Regions from separate parts of the Deinococcus soli (ex Cha et al. 2016) genome, predicted to be linked through region 2. Evidence: riboswitches for the same ligand, from Rfam matches in the RefSeq annotation. Region 2 holds a riboswitch; the other holds the start of a gene.
The links. Region 2 has a riboswitch for thiamine pyrophosphate ahead of SY84_RS13870 (thiamine ABC transporter substrate-binding protein). Riboswitches for the same ligand answer to the same signal wherever they lie in the genome.
Positions count from the first base shown of each region.

Region 1: it holds a riboswitch for thiamine pyrophosphate, as region 2 does, so the genes downstream of both, thiC (phosphomethylpyrimidine synthase ThiC) here and SY84_RS13870 (thiamine ABC transporter substrate-binding protein) in region 2, are expected to answer to the same signal.

Region 1 is NZ_CP011389.1:2,029,012-2,037,258, forward strand. Features, by position in the region: gene SY84_RS10040 (NADP-dependent oxidoreductase) at 1-451, shown strand, start outside; gene SY84_RS10045 (isochorismatase family protein) at 531-944, shown strand; gene SY84_RS10050 (M42 family metallopeptidase) at 947-1,963, shown strand; gene SY84_RS15925 (c-type cytochrome) at 2,015-2,377, opposite strand; gene SY84_RS10060 (IclR family transcriptional regulator) at 2,532-3,257, shown strand; gene SY84_RS10065 (hypothetical protein) at 3,472-4,986, opposite strand; TPP riboswitch at 5,090-5,202, shown strand; gene thiC (phosphomethylpyrimidine synthase ThiC) at 5,378-7,252, shown strand; gene thiE (thiamine phosphate synthase) at 7,249-7,878, shown strand; gene thiS (sulfur carrier protein ThiS) at 7,875-8,087, shown strand; gene SY84_RS10085 (thiazole synthase) at 8,202-8,247, shown strand, end outside.
Region 2 is NZ_CP011389.1:2,851,848-2,860,094, reverse strand. Features, by position in the region: gene SY84_RS13880 (NUDIX domain-containing protein) at 8-469, opposite strand; gene SY84_RS13875 (NUDIX domain-containing protein) at 466-912, opposite strand; TPP riboswitch at 999-1,098, shown strand; gene SY84_RS13870 (thiamine ABC transporter substrate-binding protein) at 1,150-2,199, shown strand; gene SY84_RS13865 (ABC transporter permease) at 2,585-4,132, shown strand; gene SY84_RS13860 (hypothetical protein) at 4,144-4,818, shown strand; gene SY84_RS13855 (ABC transporter ATP-binding protein) at 4,824-5,795, shown strand; gene SY84_RS13850 (thiamine diphosphokinase) at 5,792-6,436, shown strand; gene SY84_RS13845 (alpha/beta hydrolase) at 6,642-7,997, opposite strand; gene SY84_RS13840 (hypothetical protein) at 8,174-8,247, shown strand, end outside.

The sequences.
Region 1 (8,247 bases), 820 kb from region 2:
CGCGGTGCAGCTGGCCCACGCGCGCGGCGCGCACGTGATCGCCACGGCGTCTGCGCCCAACGTGGACTTCGTGCGCTCGCTGGGCGCAGACGAGGTCATCGACTACCGCGCCCGGCCCTTCGAGCAGCAGGTGCAGGGCCTGGACGCCGTGCTGGACACGGTAGGCGGCGAGACCGCTACGCGGTCCCTGGACGTGCTGCGGCCCGGCGGGTGGCTGGTGTGCATCGCCGCGCAGCCCGACGCCGCGCGGGCGCAGGCGCTGGGCGTGCACGCCGCGCGGATCCTGGTGTACCCGTCGCGCGCGCAGCTTGGCGCCCTGGTGAACCTGGCGGAGGCCGGGCGGCTGCGCTCGCACGTGAGCCGCACCTTCCCGCTGGCGCAGGTCGCGGACGCGCACCGCGCGCAGGAAACCGGGCGTACGGTCGGCAAACTGGTCCTGACCGTCCCCTGAGCCTGTGGGCGTGCCGGACAGGGCAGACCGTCAGCGGTCATGCCGTCCTGGCGGGCGCGGGGCCGCTATCCTGGGCGGCATGACCCTTTCCGCGCACGCCCTGCTGCTGCTGAACGCGCAGCGTCACGATCTGGACGACCGGCCCGACGAGCGGTCGGTGGCGCGCGACTGGGCGCACCACGTGGCCGACGCCCGCGCGCAGGGCTGGGTGGTGGCGTTCGTGCAGTGGGACGCCCCGCATGGCGCCGCGTGGGACACCTTCTCGAAGGACTGGACGCTGCACCCGGACTTCCGCGCCGAGCAGGGCGACGTGCTCGTGCGCGCCGAACTGCCCGACGCGTTCGCGGGCAGTGAACTGGCCGCGCAGCTGCACGCCCGCGCCGTGCAGCGCCTGCACCTGCTGGCCCTGAGCGGCACGCCCGCGCTGGACGCCACGCTGGCCTCCGCCGAGGCGCAGGGCTTCCGGATCGAGTCGCTGGAGGTGCCCGCGTGAACCTGGACTACACCCTGGACGTCCTCGTGCGCCTGCTCGCCACGCCCAGCCCCACCGGCTTCACGGAGGCGGCGGTGGCGCTGCTGGAGCAGGAGTTGCGGGCGCTGGGCGTGCAGCCGCAGCGGACCCGCAAGGGCGCCCTGACCTGGGAGGTCGCGGGGACCGGCGCGGGGCACGTGACGTTCAGCGGGCACGTGGACACCCTGGGCGCGATGGTCAAGGGCGTGAAGGACAGCGGGCGGCTGCGGCTGTGGCCGCTGGGCGGGTACGACTGGGCGACCGTGGAGGGCGAGGATGTCCTCGTGCACACCCAGGCGGGCCGCACCCTGACCGGGACGGTCGTGAACGTCCGCCAGAGCACCCACGTGCACGGCGCGGCCCTGCGGGACCTGAAACGCGAGGCGGCCGTCATGGAGGTGCGCCTGGACGAGGCGGTCTTCAGCGCCCGGGACGTCCGCGCGCTGGGGGTGCAGGAGGGCGACTTCGTGAGTTTCGACGCGCGCCCCCGCGTGACTGCGAGCGGGTACGTGAAGGCCCGCCACCTCGACAACAAGGCGGCGGTCGCGGTGTTCCTGGCGGTCACGCGTGAACTGCTCGCGGCCCCCGCGCCCGTCACGGCGGCCTTCCACGTCACCACCTACGAGGAGGTCGGGCATGGCGCCGCCACCGGCATTCCCGCCCACACGGACGCGCTGATCGCCGTGGACATGGCGGCGGTGGGGGACGGGCAGACGAGCAGTGAGCACGGCGTCTCGCTGTGCGTGGCGGACGGCGGCGGGCCGTACGATCACGCGCTGGGCAACCGCCTGCGCGCCGCCGCCCGATCGGCGGGTCTGGACCTGCGGGTGGACATCTACCCCTACTACGCCTCGGACGGCACCGCCGCGTGGCGTGCGGGCGGGGACTACCCGGTCGCGCTGATCGGGCCGGGCGTGGACGCCAGCCACGCCTACGAGCGCACCCACACCGACGCGCTGCGCGCCACGGGTGAGCTGATGCTGGCCTACCTGCACCAGTAAGGCGCGCGCTGGAGGTGGGTCCGGGCGAAGGCAGCCCGGGCCCGCCGCCCTTCAGGGCGTCGGCGTGACGTGGTCGAGCGTCTCGGCATTCAGTTCCCCCTGGGGCCGGGGTAGACCGTTCTCGTGCAGCAGGTACGCGGTGACGTCCAGCACCTCCTGCGGGCTGAGGGTGCCCCGGCGGTCGTCCGGCATGGTGTCGCGGATCAGGTCGTGCAGCGCGCGGGGCGGCAGCGTGCGGTACAGCGCCCGGAAGGCTGCGCCGTCCAGCTCGGGGGCGCTGACGCCCTCCAGCCGGTCGCCGTGGCAGATCGCGCAGGCCAGGACGTAGGTGGTCTCGCCGCGCTGAAGCTGCCCGGCCGGGGCGGGTGTGGGGACGGCAGGCGGCGTGGCGGGGAAGGGGGGCCCGGTGGCCACGGTACCCGGGGACGCGAGCAGGGACAGCAGGAGCAGGGGAGGGGCGCGGCGTACGCCGGGCACTCTAGTCGGGGCGGCGGGCGGTGTGGGTGAACCGGGTACAGTGGGGGGGACGGATGTATACAATCCGGGCTCGTCCCTGTAGGCTGGACGGGTGCTCTCTCTTCAGAAGGCGGCCAACATCCTGGGCGCATTCAGCGCCGAACAGCCCGAATGGGGCGTCCGTGCGCTCGCCGCGCACCTGGGAGTTCCCCGGGCCACCGCCCACGCGTACCTCGCCGGACTGACCGAGGCCGGATTCCTGCGCCGCACCCCCGCCGGCAAATACCGCCTGTCCTGGCACATCGCCGAGATGGGCGCCCAGCTCACCTCCTCGCTGCCGTGGTTCCAGGAAGCCCGCTCGCTGATCACCCGCCTCGCGCTGGAAGTCCGCGCCGTGGCGTTCCTGTGCATCCTCGAGGGTGACGAGGTCGTCGCCGCCATCCGCGAACGCCACCCCGACGCCGACATCGACCTGCCGCTGGACATCTACCTGCCCGCCACCGCCACCGCCAGCGGCAAGATCCTCTACGCCCACGCCGACATGACCCCCCGCACCTTCGCCGCCTGCACGCCCAGCTCCATCACCAGCCTGGACGAGTGGCGCACCGAGGTCGCCAAGGTCAAACGCCTCGGGTACGCCTATTCCATCGAGGAATGGGTGCCCGGCCAGTGCACCCTGGGCGTGCCCTACCACGCGCTGCACACCGCGCACGGCGACACCGACACGGTGGTGGCCGCCATCGGCGTGCAGATGAGCGCCCAGCGCTACCTGCGCGAGGAACGCCACATCCGCGAGCGCGTCGTGCAGATCGTCCGCGAGGCCGAAGCCCTCCCGTAACCCACCCCCACCCCAGCGCGCCGCCCGGCACTGGATTCCGGGCGGCGCGCTGCGCTGTTCATCCGGATTCCGCCTGTTTCGTTGACAACCCTGAACCACACCGGGTTGCCAGCTCCACGACCGGAACGCGTTTCTCTCCTTCTCGCTCTGCTCCGCAGCTCTCCGAGTCCGCTCGGATTGAACGGCTTTGCAGGCCATTTAACCGGAGTCCGTCTCACTCCTCGTACAGTTCGCCCGTGCGGGGCACCAGCGTCCAGTCGGTCACCCCCCAGCCCTGCGCGCCGCGCGCGAGGTTCACGATCATCGTGAAGCGCTCCCCGTTCACGTACTCGCTGTCGGTCTTCGCGTCCGTGAAGCCCACCGTGGTCGTCATGACCGCCTGCGCCCGCGTGGGCGTGTCCGTCAGCAGCCGCACGGAACTGAACGTGAAGTTCCCCAGCCGCGTCAGCGCGAACGCCTCCTGGCCCTTCCAGCCCGCCAGCCACGGCTGCGCGCGGGTCACGGCCGCCTGCACGCGCCGCTTCACCTCCGCCTGCTGCTCGGGCGTGCGCTTCACGTCCCGGAACTGCGCCGCCACGTGCCCCGCCAGCGCACTCAGGTCGCCCAGCAGGCGCGCCGTGACGCCCAGCGGTTCGTCCTTCAGTTCCGTCATCCCGCCCGCCGACACCCGCACCGGCAGGTAGCGGACGCTGCCGCTGCGCGCGTCCCGCAGCAGCGCGTCGTCCCGGCCCGACGCGCGGCGCACCGTGGTGGTCGGCCACACCGGCACGACCGGTTCCCCGTACCCGTCGCGGGTCACCGGTACCGACAGCAGTACGGGCCCCGCCATCACCTCTGAGCCCTGCGCGCGGTACAGGCGCAGCGTCGCCCCCTCTTTGCCGATCACCTGCCCCAGGTACGCCCGTACGCCCGGCGCGAGGAAGGCCCCGCCGATCCCACTGCGCCTCGCGTCCGCGTTCACCCCGGCCCGCGTGGGCCAGTCCCACATCCCGACATCCGACATGTCCTGCTGGATATCCGGCCCGTAGTTCGCCAGCCACGCCGCGAACGGTGCCTCCAGGCCGCGCGCCCACCCGTCCGCCGCGTCCGCCCCGCGCGTCAGCACCCGCGCCGCGTACTCCACCAGCACCCCACCGCTGAACCGCTCGTCCTCCGGCGCCGTCAGCGCGTACGCCTCCATGAATGCCGGGAACGCCCGCGTGTTCTCCACGAACCGCGCCCCGCCCGGCGTGGGCAGCAGCGAGTACACCACGGGCAGCGGCGCACTCTCCGCGAAACTCATCCCGTACCCGTACGCGAAGCGCCAGTCCGACCCGACCAGTTCCAGCGGCCCCCTGCCGTCCAGCTGCCGCGCCTCCAGCGTGTCACTGTGCGCACTGAACGCCGTCAGCAGCTTGCGGGGCGGGCTGGTCAGCGAGTACAGGTGATGCGTGAAACAGCAGTGCGCGCCGCCCGAGAAGCCCGAGAGGAGCACCTCCGGCACGCCGTCCCCCGTCACGTCCCGGCACCAGTCCACGCCCACCATCGTGTCCGTGACCGTCGCGTACGTCACGCCCGCCCGCGACAGGGTCACGCGGTCCTCCGGGTCGCCGAAGCCGTTCTCCACGGTTTTCACGGTGTACGCCCCGCAGGTGCTCAGGGTCGTTTTCAATGGCTGGGCATTCTGGGCATGACCAGGGGACAGGAGCAGCAGGGCGGGCAGGGACAGGAGCAGCAGGGCGCGATTCATGGAAACCTCCGGGACGTGGGACTCTCTGGCCTCATCTTCACCCGTCTGGACGGGGAAGGCCACCCCTGCTGTCGTGCGGGGCGCGGGCGGTGTACACTCGCCGCACAGTCACCAGGGGTGCCGACCGTCAACAGCGTCGGCTGAGAGAACACCGTGTTCAACCCTAGGAACCTGATCTGGTTCATACCAGCGGAGGGAGCGTGACGGGTGCCGAAACAGTTGTCGTGTTTCGCCCCCCTCCGACGCGTGAGGGGGGCGTTTTGTTGTTGCGAATCCACTGACCTGACCGACCCGACCTGACGGGCTGCCCTGCTGACAGCAGCCCCCACATCCGGACGCCCGCATGGGTGCCCGGCGGCCCCGTCCTGTTCCCAATTTCTTTGGAGTGCTCATGACCACCCTGACCCCACCCCTGACCGACCCCGCGACCGAAGCCCTGACGATTCTCGACCCGGAGTTGACCGCGCCGTTCCCGAACAGCGAGAAGGTGTACCTGAGCGGCACGCTGCACGCGGGCGTGCGGGTGCCCGCGCGGCGCATCCGGCAGTCGCCGACGCTGGAACGCGTGGGTGACCTGACCCGCACCGTCCCGAACCCGGCCCTGCTCGTGCCAGACACGAGCGGGCCGTACACGGACGCCCGCCTGAGCGTGGACCTGCGCGCCGGGCTGGGGCACGCGCGCCCCTGGCTGGCCGGGGACGCCCGGCTGGAACTGGCGCGGGAGCGGCACCACCCGGCGCTGGACGTCAGCGGCCCACTGCCGTTCCCGCGTGTGCCCCGGCCCCGCCGCGCCCGCCCCGGCGCAGGCATCACGCAGCTTCAGGCGGCGCGGCGCGGCGAGATCACCCCGGAGATGGAATTCGTCGCCCTGCGCGAGGCGCTGCGGCAGGAATCGGATTTCGACCTGACCCACCAGCACCCTGGGCAGGTCTTCGGGGCCGCCATCCCGCGTGAGATCACGCCGGAATTCGTCCGGTCGGAGGTCGCGCGGGGCCGCGCGGTGATCCCCGCGAACATCAACCACCCGGAACTGGAACCCACAATCATCGGGCGGAACTTCCGGGTGAAGATCAACGCGAACCTCGGGACCAGCATCGTGACCAGCTCCATCGAGGAGGAGGTCGGGAAGATGATCTGGGCCACCCGCTGGGGCGCGGACACGGTCATGGACCTCTCCACGGGTCGGCACATCCACCCCACCCGCGAGTGGATCGTCCGGAACAGCGCCGTGCCCGTGGGGACCGTGCCGATCTATCAGGCGCTGGAGAAGGTGGGCGGCGTGGCCGAGGACCTCACCTGGCACGTGTACCGCGACACGCTGATCGAGCAGGCCGAGCAGGGCGTGGACTACATGACCGTCCACGCGGGGGTGCGGCTGGCGCACCTGCCGCTGACCGCGCGGCGACGCACCGGGATCGTGTCGCGCGGCGGGAGCATCCTCGCGAAGTGGTGCCTCGCGCACCACCGCGAGAACTTCCTGCATACGCACTTTGCGGACATCTGCGAGATCCTCGCGGCCTACGACATCACCTTCAGCCTCGGGGACGGCCTGCGCCCCGGCAGCATCGAGGACGCGAACGACGCCGCGCAGTTCGCGGAACTGGACACCCTGGGCGAACTCACGCGCGTGGCGTGGGACCACGGCGTGCAGACCATGATCGAGGGCCCCGGCCACGTCCCCATGCAGCTCATCCGCGAGAACATGACCCGGCAGCTCGACGTGTGCCAGGAGGCGCCGTTCTACACGCTGGGGCCGCTCACGACCGACATCGCGCCCGGGTACGACCACATCACGTCCGCGATCGGCGCGGCGCAGATCGCGTGGTACGGCACCGCCATGCTCTGCTACGTCACGCCGAAGGAGCACCTGGGCCTCCCGGACCGGCAGGACGTGCGCGACGGCGTGATCGCGTACCGCATCGCCGCGCACGCCGCCGACCTCGCCAAGGGCCATCCCGGCGCGCAGGCCCGCGACAACGCCCTGAGCAAGGCCCGCTTCGAGTTCCGCTGGGAGGACCAGTTCAACCTGTCCCTGGACCCGCTGAAGGCCCGCGCGCTGCACGACGAGACGCTGCCCGCCGACGCGGCGAAGACCGCGCACTTCTGCTCCATGTGCGGCCCGCACTTCTGCTCCATGAAACTCAGCCACGACCTGCGCGCCCCCGACGTGCTGGCCGGACTGGAGGAGAAAGCCCGCGAGTTCCGCGCCCTGGGCGGCGAGGTGTACGTGCCTCGCCAGGAACAGGCACCGGAGGGAGAGGCGTGAACCTCGGTCGCCTGTACCTCGTCGCCACGCCCCGCGCCGGGCAGCCGGAACCCGAGTTCCTGGCGCGCCTTGAGGCTGCGCTGGACGGCGGCGTAGACACGCTGCAACTGCGCTGCAAGGACTGGGAGGCGGGGGCGTACATCGCACTCGGCGAGCGGGTGGCGGCGCTGGCCCGCGCGCGCGGCGTGCCCTTCTTCATCAACGACCGCGTGGACGTCGCCGCCGCGTGCGGCGCGGACGGCGTGCACCTGGGGCAGGGGGACCTGCCGCCCGCCTGGGCGCGCAGGCTCGCGCCGGGGCTGATGCTGGGCCGCAGCACGCACGCCCCCGCGCAGGCGCACGCCGCGCTGGCCGAGGCGCCCGCGTACATCGCCGCCGGGCCGGTCCACGCCACGCCCACCAAACCGGGCCGCGCGCCTGCCGGACTGGCCTACGTGCGCGCGGTGGCCGCGCTGAACCCGCCGCTGCCCTGGTACGCCATCGGCGGGATCGACGCCTCGAACGTCCACGAGGTGCTGGCGGCCGGGGCGACCCGCGTGGCGGTCGTCCGCGCCGTGCTGGACGCCCGCGACCCCCCGCAGGCCGCATCTGATCTGCTGGGGGCGCTGCGGGGGGTGCCCGCGTGACCCGACCCGCCACCCTGACCGTGAACGGCGAGGCGCGGCCCCTCACGCCCGGCCTGACCCTGCACGCCCTGCTGCGCGACCTGAACATCGACCCGGCGCGCGTCGCGGTGGGCGTGAACGACGACGTGTACCCCGGCGCCCGCGCGCCGCACCGCACCCTGGAGGCCGGAGATGTCATCGAGATCGTCCGCGTTATCGGGGGGGGCTGACCGTTCCGGGGCAGCGTGGGCCGTCAGGCCCTCTGCCCCCGAGCGGCGCGAGCAGGAACAGGTGCGGGTTCTGCGGACTGGAGAACCTGCGCGTCCATTCACCGGAGGTTCGTCATGAAGCAGAATCCGCACAGGCCCGACCCCTTCACCCTCGGCGGCA
Region 2 (8,247 bases):
CCCACCGTCAGTGCTCGGCCAGCGGCACGCCCCTCACGGCCGCCCAGCCGTCCAGCATCTCCGAGAGGCGCACCCCGCCGCGCAGATGCGCGTCCAGCACGCCCGGCAGCCACGGCAGGGCGTCCCCCGGCAGGGCGTGCGGGTCGAACCACCCGACCTCGGAGGTCTTCTCCAGTGGTGTGGGCTCGCCCGCCCAGTCGCAGGTCAGGAAGAACACGTCCAGGCCCCCCATGCCGTCCAGGTCGTAGCGGCAGGCTCCCAGGCAGGTCAGGGCCGCCGGGTTCACGCGCAGGCCCACCTCCTCCAGCCCCTCGCGGGCCGCCGCCTGCGCCAGCGTCTCCCCCACCTCCACGTGCCCGCCCGGCAGGCCCCACAGCCCATCGGCGTACGACGACCCGGAGCGGCGGCCCAGCAGCACCCGCCCCGCATGGTCCTGCACGATCAGCCACGCCACCAGATGAAACGTCACGCGATCACCCGGGCCTCGCGCACGTCGCGCAACTGCTCGGTCAGGCGCGCCCCGCGCCGCAGGTGGGCGTCCAGCAGCGGCGCGATCCACGGCAGGGCGTCCGGGGGCAGCGCGTCGGGGGCAAACCAGGCGACCTCGGAGGTCTTGTGGAGCGGCTGCGGCTCGCCCTGCCAGAACCGCGCGCGGAACAGGAAATCCGTGCCCTGCGCGCCGTCCACCTCATAGCGGCGCACACCCAGCAGGGACAGCCCGGCCGGGTCGAGGGTCAGGCCCATCTCCTCCCAGACCTCGCGCGCGGCCGCCTCGGGCAGACCCTCGCCGCGCTCCACGCCGCCACCCGGCAGGCCCCACAGGCCATGCCCGTACGCCGAGCCGTCCCGGCGCCCGAGCAGCACGCGGCCCCCCTCATCCTGCATGACCACCCACACGAGCAGATTCCGCATGGCCCAGGGTGGCACGCGCCGCGCCCCGCAACCGCAACCGGTAACGCAGGACACCCCCAGCGCGGCGGCCTGCGCTATCCTCGTGCGTGCGTCACCGGGGGTGCCTGCCGAGATCGGCGGGCTGAGACTTACCCCAGGAACCTGATCCGGGTCATTCCGGCGGAGGGAGCGTGACCGGCCGCCCACACCCGTGGCGTAGGCCCACCGCTTCCCCTCGTGACGCGAGGGGACTTTCCTATGCGTACCACACTGACTGTACTTGCCGCACTCGCCGTCGCCAGCGCCTCCAGCGCCCAGACCACCCCAGCACAGACCACCCTGACCGTCATCACGCACGACTCGTTCGACGTGGACAAGAAACTCATCGCCGCGTTCGAGACGCAGAACCGGGCCAAGGTGCGCTTCATCAAGGGCGGCGACGCCGGGGAACTTCTGAACCGCCTGATCCTCACCCGCCGCGCCCCCATCGGCGACGTGGTGTACGGCCTGGACAACAGCCTGCTGCCCCGCGCCCGGCAGGCCGGTATTCTCCAGCCGTACAGGAGCCCCGCGCTGTCCCGCGTGCCCGCCGCGTACCGCCTGGGCGACGACGGCCTGCTGAACACCGTCGATTACGGCTTCGTGGCCCTGAACTACGACCGCGCGTGGTTCGAGAAGAACAAGGTCGCACTGCCCAAAACCCTCGACGACCTGAAAACCCCCGCCTACGCCAAACTCACGGTCGTGCAGAGTCCCGCCACGAGCAGCCCCGGCCTCGCGTTCCTGCTGGCCACCGTCAACCACTACGGCGAGGCGGGCGCGTGGCAGTGGTGGCGCGCCGCCCGCGCGGGCGGCATGAAAGTCACGCGCGGCTGGAGTGACGCGTACTACAAGGACTTCACCAAGAACGGCGGCAGGTACCCCATCGTGCTGTCCTACGCCAGTAGCCCCGCCGCGGAAGTCTTCTACGCCGACGGTTTCAACCCCGCCAAACTTCCCGCGCAGGCCCCCACCGCCAACCTGTTCCTGCCCGGCAGCACCTACACGCAGCTGGAAGGCGTGGGCATCCTGAAAGGCACCAAACAGGCCGCCCTCGCCCGGAAATTCGTGGACTTCATGCTGAGCGCCCCCGTCCAGACCGACATCCCCACCCGCATGTGGATCTACCCCGCCGTGAAGGGCACCCCCCTGAACCCCGTGTTCACCTTCGCGCAGCAGCCCCAGGCCGCCACCGTGAAAGCCGACATTGCCGCCAACCCCCAGCGCCTCGTGGACGCGTGGGTCACGCAGGTGCTGCGCGCGCGGTGAGGGGAGTGGGGAGTGGGAAGTAGGAAGTGGGAACACAGGCTGCTGCGCAGGACCCCTCAGTCAGCTGCGCTGACAGCTCCCCTCCCTGCGGGCTCTGCGAGTCAAGGGGAGCCTGCACACACGCTTTCGCCTGAGCTGAAAAAGTAGAACCTGCCGACATGCACCAAGCCTTCCTGCCCCTCTACCGTCATGGCCCACGAGCCGTCGTGCGCGAAGCGCGCGGGCCATCGGCGATGCCGGAGGATGGCGTCGAGGCCGGACACGTCACCGCCCCAAGAAAGCCCGCCGCGTCAGTCGAATCTCTTGCCGAGCGCAGCGACTGCTCCCCCGTCCCCCCTGGGGAAGGGGGCTGGGGGGTGGGGCAGCCCGCCGCAGGCGCCCTCCAATGAACAGCACGAAACTCCAGGGCTGGCTCCTCGCCCTGCCCGGCCTGATCTTCGTGGCACTCTGCCTCGTCCTCCCCCTGGCCAGAACGCTGCGCGAGGGTGGCGTGACCCTGGACGTGTGGCGTGACCCGTACTTTCAGGGTCGCCTCGCGTGGACCCTGACGCAGGCGAGCGTGACGGCGGGCGTGGCGGCGTTGATCGGGGTGCCGCTGGCGTTTCTGCTGTCGCGGTTCGAGGTGCGGGGGAAGGGGTTGTTCCTGCGCCTGCTGTTGTTGCCGTTCGTGACGCCGACGCTGGTGGCGGTGCTGGGGCTGAGTGCATTGCTGGGCCCGCAGGGGTGGGTGACGCGCCTGACCGGGGTGGACCTGAGTGACACGCCGACGTTGCTGGTGCTGGGGAACCTGTTCTTCAACGTGCCGGTGCTGGTGCGCCTGAGTTACGCGGGGTTCGCGCGGGTGCCGGGGAACGTGGTGGGGGCGGCGCGGTCGCTGGGGGCGTCGGCGTGGCGGGCGGCGCTGGGCGTGGCGTTGCCCTTAGCGCTACCGGGGGTGCTGGCGGGGGTGGTGCTGGTGTTCCTGTACTCGGCGTTGAGTTTCGGGTTGCCGCTGGCGCTGGGCGGCGAGCGGTTCGCGACGCTGGAGGTGGAGATCTACACGCTGACGGCGCTGCAGCTGCGCCTGTCGGAGGCGAGTGCCCTGATCGTGGGCCAGCTGGGCTTCACGCTGCTGGCGACCTGGGCGTACGTGGCGCTGTCGCGGGGTGGAGTGGGGGTTCCGTCGGGTGGCCTGCCGCGCGCGCGGGGCGGGGCGCGGGCCGCGCTGCTGGGGCTGGGTGGGGTGGTGACGCTCGTGTGCTTCGCGCCGCTGGTCGCGGTGGTGGTGCGGGGCGTGCTGGGCACGTCGGGGTTCACGCTGGCGTACTGGCAGGGCGTACTGGCGGACGAAGCGACGCCGCTGCTCGTGTGGAACACGCTGCGCTTCGGGCTGATGGCCCTGGCGGGCGCCACGCTGCTGGGCGGGCTGTACGCGCTGGGCGCGTGGCGGGCCGGGTCGCGGGCGCTGGACCTGGTGTCGCTGCTGCCGCTGATGATCTCCCCGGTCAGCCTCGCCGTCGGATACCTGCTGGCGTACCCGGTGCTGGCCGCCACGCTGCCCATGCTGATCGCGGCGTACACGCTGCTGGCGTGGCCGCTGGTGGTGCGCTCGCTGCTGCCCACGCTGCGGGCCATACCGCCGCGGCTGTTCGAGGCGGCCCGTTCCCTGGGCGCCACGCGCGGCGCGGCGTTCCGGTCCGTCACGGTGCCGCTGGCCTTCCCGGCCGTGCGGGGCGGCGGGGCGCTGGCCCTGGCGACCGTTCTGGGCGAGTTCGGCGCGACCCTGGTCCTCACGCGGCCCGAATGGGCCACCCTCAGCACCGGGCTGTACGAACGCCTGGGCCGCCCCGGTGAACGCAACCTCGGTGAGGCCTGCGCGCTGGCGACCACACTCCTCATCCTCGCCACGCTGGCCTTCACGCTGCTGGACGGCGGCGAGGGCGAGGTCACATGAGAGAATTCGGCATGACCGATCCTCTGCCCGCGCAGCTGTCCGCGTTCATTCAGACGCATGGGATCAGGGTGGATCCGGACTTCAGCCTGCACGCCAGCGGGGTGCATTCGGTCGTGAACTGCGTGTTCAGCGCGCAGGCCCGCTTCGAGGTCGTGGTGCTGCCCCTGCTGGCGCGGTTGAATGACCGGCTGCCGGAAGTGCCCGGGCTGACCTTCCAGGCTTTCGTGGAGGACGTGGATTCGCTGGGCGTGCAGGCGTATGCCAAAGAGGTGCTCTGTAACCGCCAGCAGCTCTCGGGGCGCCTGAAGGTGGATGTCGCGCGTGACGTGGCTGCGTTCTTCGTCCGGCACGGCGTTCAGACCGTGGGCGATTTCCGACTGCTGGACGACGAGACCGCCGAGCAGCTGGTACTGGTCGAGCTGGTGCAGGAGGTCAGAGGCATTGGGCCGACACTGGCGCATTACCTGCTGTGGCTCATGGGCCGCGAGGATCACGTGAAGGTGGATTCGCTGCTGACTCGCCTGTTCGCCCGGATCGGTGACTGGCAGCCTCGTATGGGGAACGACGCCGACCGCGCCCGCATCACGGCCGCCATCCGCGCGGTGGCCGCCGAACTGGGCACGACGCCCGCCCGCCTCGATAATGCCCTGTGGCAGTTCGAGAGTCGCCCGAAAGAGGGCAAGTGACCGATCTGCCCTCAGCCCCTGCCCTGTCCCTCTCTGGTATCCGCAAGTCGTTTGGTGGGGTGGCAGCGGTGCGTGGTGTGTCGCTGGATGTGGCGGCAGGTGAGACGGTGGCGCTGCTGGGCCCGAGTGGGTGCGGGAAGAGCACGGTACTGCGGGTGGTGGCAGGCCTGGAGCGGCCGGACGCGGGGTCGGTGGCGGTGGCGGGGCGGGACGTGACGGGCCTGCCGCCGGAGGCGCGTGGGGTGGGGCTGGTGTTTCAGGATTACGCGCTGTTCCCGCATCTGAGTGTGCTGGGCAACGTGGCGTACGGACCGCGGGTACGGGGGGCGAGGCGCGCGGTGGCGGAGGCGCGGGCGCGCGAGGCGCTGGCGCTGGTGGATCTGCCGGGACTGGAGGCGCGCCGTCCGGCGGGGCTGTCGGGTGGGCAGGCGCAGCGGGTGGCGCTGGCGCGGGCGCTGGCGACGGGGGCGCCGCTGCTGCTGCTGGATGAGCCGATGTCGAACCTGGACGAGCGGCTGCGCGCGGAGCTGCGCGCTGGGTTGCGGTCGCTGTTCGCGCGGGTGGGGGCGGGCGTGCTGCTGGTCACGCACGATCAGCGGGAAGCGCGGGCCCTGGCTGGGCGCGTGGCGGTCATGCGGGCTGGGGAACTCGTGCAGGTGGGGCACACGGAGGAGGTGTTCGCGCGGCCCGCGACGGCGTGGGTGGCGGCGTTCCTGGGCGAGGTGAATCTGCTGCCGGACGGGCCGGGCTGGGTACGCTTCGTGCCGGGGGAGGCGTTGCGGCCCGGTGTGGGTGAGTGGTGGCCGGTGGTGGCGCGGCAGCCGGTAGAGGGGGGTGTGCAGGTGACGGTCGCGCACGCCTGGGGGCCGCTGTCCCTGACGCTGAGTGCGCGGGAGGCGGCGGCGCTGGACGGTGACCGCCTGCGCCTGAGCGTGGACGAGTCGGGCGTGCGGCGTCTGCCGGAGGACCGGGCGTGATCGCGTGGGTGCTGGTGGGGGGGCGGCTGGTGGATTCGCCGCTGCTGGCGGCGCTGCCCCGCCCGGACGTGGTGGTCGCGGCGGATGGTGGGGCGCGGCACGCGGCGCTGCTGGGCATGTGGGGCGTTGGCGTGCGGGTGGACGTGTGGGTGGGGGATTTCGACTCGTCGGCGGGCGTGTTCGTGGACGCCCCGCGTGAGGTGCATCCGGCGGCGAAGGACGAGACGGACGCGGAACTGGCGATCCGCGTGGCGCGCGAGCGGGGCGCGACGGAACTGATGCTGCTGGGTGCGTTCGGCGGGCGCTTCGATCACACGCTGGCGCTGGCGCTGCTGGCCCTGCGCCTGACGGAACGCGAGGGCCTGCGCGTGACCCTGAGCAGCGGGGACGAGTGGGGCTGGCCGCTGACGCCCGCCTCTCCCCTGTCGCTGGAGGTGCCGCGCGGCGCGACCCTGAGCGTGCTGGCCGTGACCGACCTGCGCGGCCTGAGCCTGGGCGGGGTGCGCTGGCCGCTGGACCACGCGGATATTCCGCTGGGGAGCGGCTGGACGGTCAGCAACGAGGCGCTGGGCGGCACGGTGACCGCCTCGCTGCGGGAAGGCCGCGCCCTCGTGACGCTGCTCCCCACCCTGCCGGAGTAAGGCAAGGGGAGCACCCCGAACCGGAATGCCCCCTCTGTTCCCACTCCCTACTGCCTACACCCCACTGCCCTCATACGGGTTCCGTCTGTTTCGTTGACAACCCGGAACGACACCGGGTTGCCAACTCCACGCCCGGAACCCGTTTTGCTCCCACTCGCTCTGCTCGGGTTGAACGGCTTTGTAAGCCATTCAACCGGATTCCGTATCAGTTCGCGGGGCAGGCGTCCACGCCGGGGCGGGTGCCGCGCGTGAATGGGCAGCCGTAGTTCGGGTCGGCCAGCACGACAGGGGTAGTGACGTCGTCCCCGGCGGGTTTCGCGCCGCCCGCCTCCCATTTCACGAGGTCGTTGAAACCTTCGACGAGTTCGGGTCCGGTGAATTCGCAGTGTCCGGCGGCGCGGATGGCGCGCTGCACGAGGCGGTCGCCGTTCCCGGCGGCAGTGACGGCGGCGCGGTACAACTGCTGGTGTTTGAAGGGTACATAGAAGTCCCCGGTGGTGTGCAGGGTCAGGACGGGCACGCTGATCTCGCCGTTCACGCGGGGCAGGTAGCGCACCTTGCCGGTCAGGGTGGGGTTGGGGTCCTGGGCGGGGGTAACGCGCACGAGGCCCGCGTTGAAGGCGGTCTCGGCGGCGGTGGGGGTTGCGCCGGTCGTCCAGCGGTAGGTGGTGGTGGCGTTGCCGTAGATGTTGCGCGGCAGGATGCCGGTGATGGTGCCGTCGGCGCCGCCGGTGCCCAGCACGGCCTTCTGCCAGTACCCGGCGCGGAAGCCCAGTTCGAAGGCGGGACGGGGGCCGCCGGTGAGGTGACGGGCGATCTCGCGCAGTTTGGCGCCCTGGGTGGCGTTCTCCTGCCACAGGGGGTCGGTGGTGCTGGTGAACAGTGCCCCCAGGATGTCAGGGAGCAGCGCGCGGTACGTGTCGCTGCCCTGCGGGAAGGTCTTCGGGCCGACCCCGGCGAGCTGCGCGGCGGCCAGGGTGTAGTCCCCGAGCCACTGGAATTCGTAGTCCTCGTCCATGACGCCGCAGACGGGCATGGCGGCGGCGTAGGTGGTTCTGTTCTTCGCGGTCTGGGCCGTTTCCTTCTCGACGGCGGCGCCCGCCACGTGCCCGCCCATGCTGACGCCCATGATCAGGGTCTTGGTGGGTTTCGCCCGGCCGGTCAGGGTCGGGAAGGCGTTGGCCAGGGCGTTGGTGTCCTCCACGCCGGCCTGCACGTCGTAGTAGTTGGCGCTGTAGGAACTGGCGGCCCAGGCGTACCCGAGGCTCAGCCAGTAGGCGCGCAGGGCGGGCGCCTGGACTTTCAGGTCCGGGCCGTCCCCGGCGTAGCCGTGGGCGTACATGATCAGCTGGCCGTTCCAGGTGGCGGGAACCTCGATGGCGTACGCGGCGTCGCCGTGCAGGCCGGGCATGACGCCCTGGTAGATGCTCGCGCCGGTCAGGGCGGTGAAGGTGGGGGTCACGGCCTTGAAGGTGCGGGTGTCGTGCGGGCGGCTCTGGGTGGGGAGGGTAGTGCGGGTGCAGGCGGACAGGGTCAGGACGGCGAGCAGGCAGGCGGTCATGGAACGCTTCATGGAACTCCTTGGGCGCGCGGGGGCGCCGGGGTGGGTTGTGCTGGTCTGCCCTGACTGTATACCCGGGAACCGCCGCGGGGCTCCTCACGTAGTGGGTGGGTATGAGATCAAGTGGCAGAGGATGGGGGTGCGGGTGTCTGGGCTGCGGCGGGGGCACGCTGCTGGTGCTGGCGCTGCTGGGCGGCCTGGCGTGGTTCCTGGTGATTCAGCCTGCGCGGGCGTTCCTGGCGAACTGGCA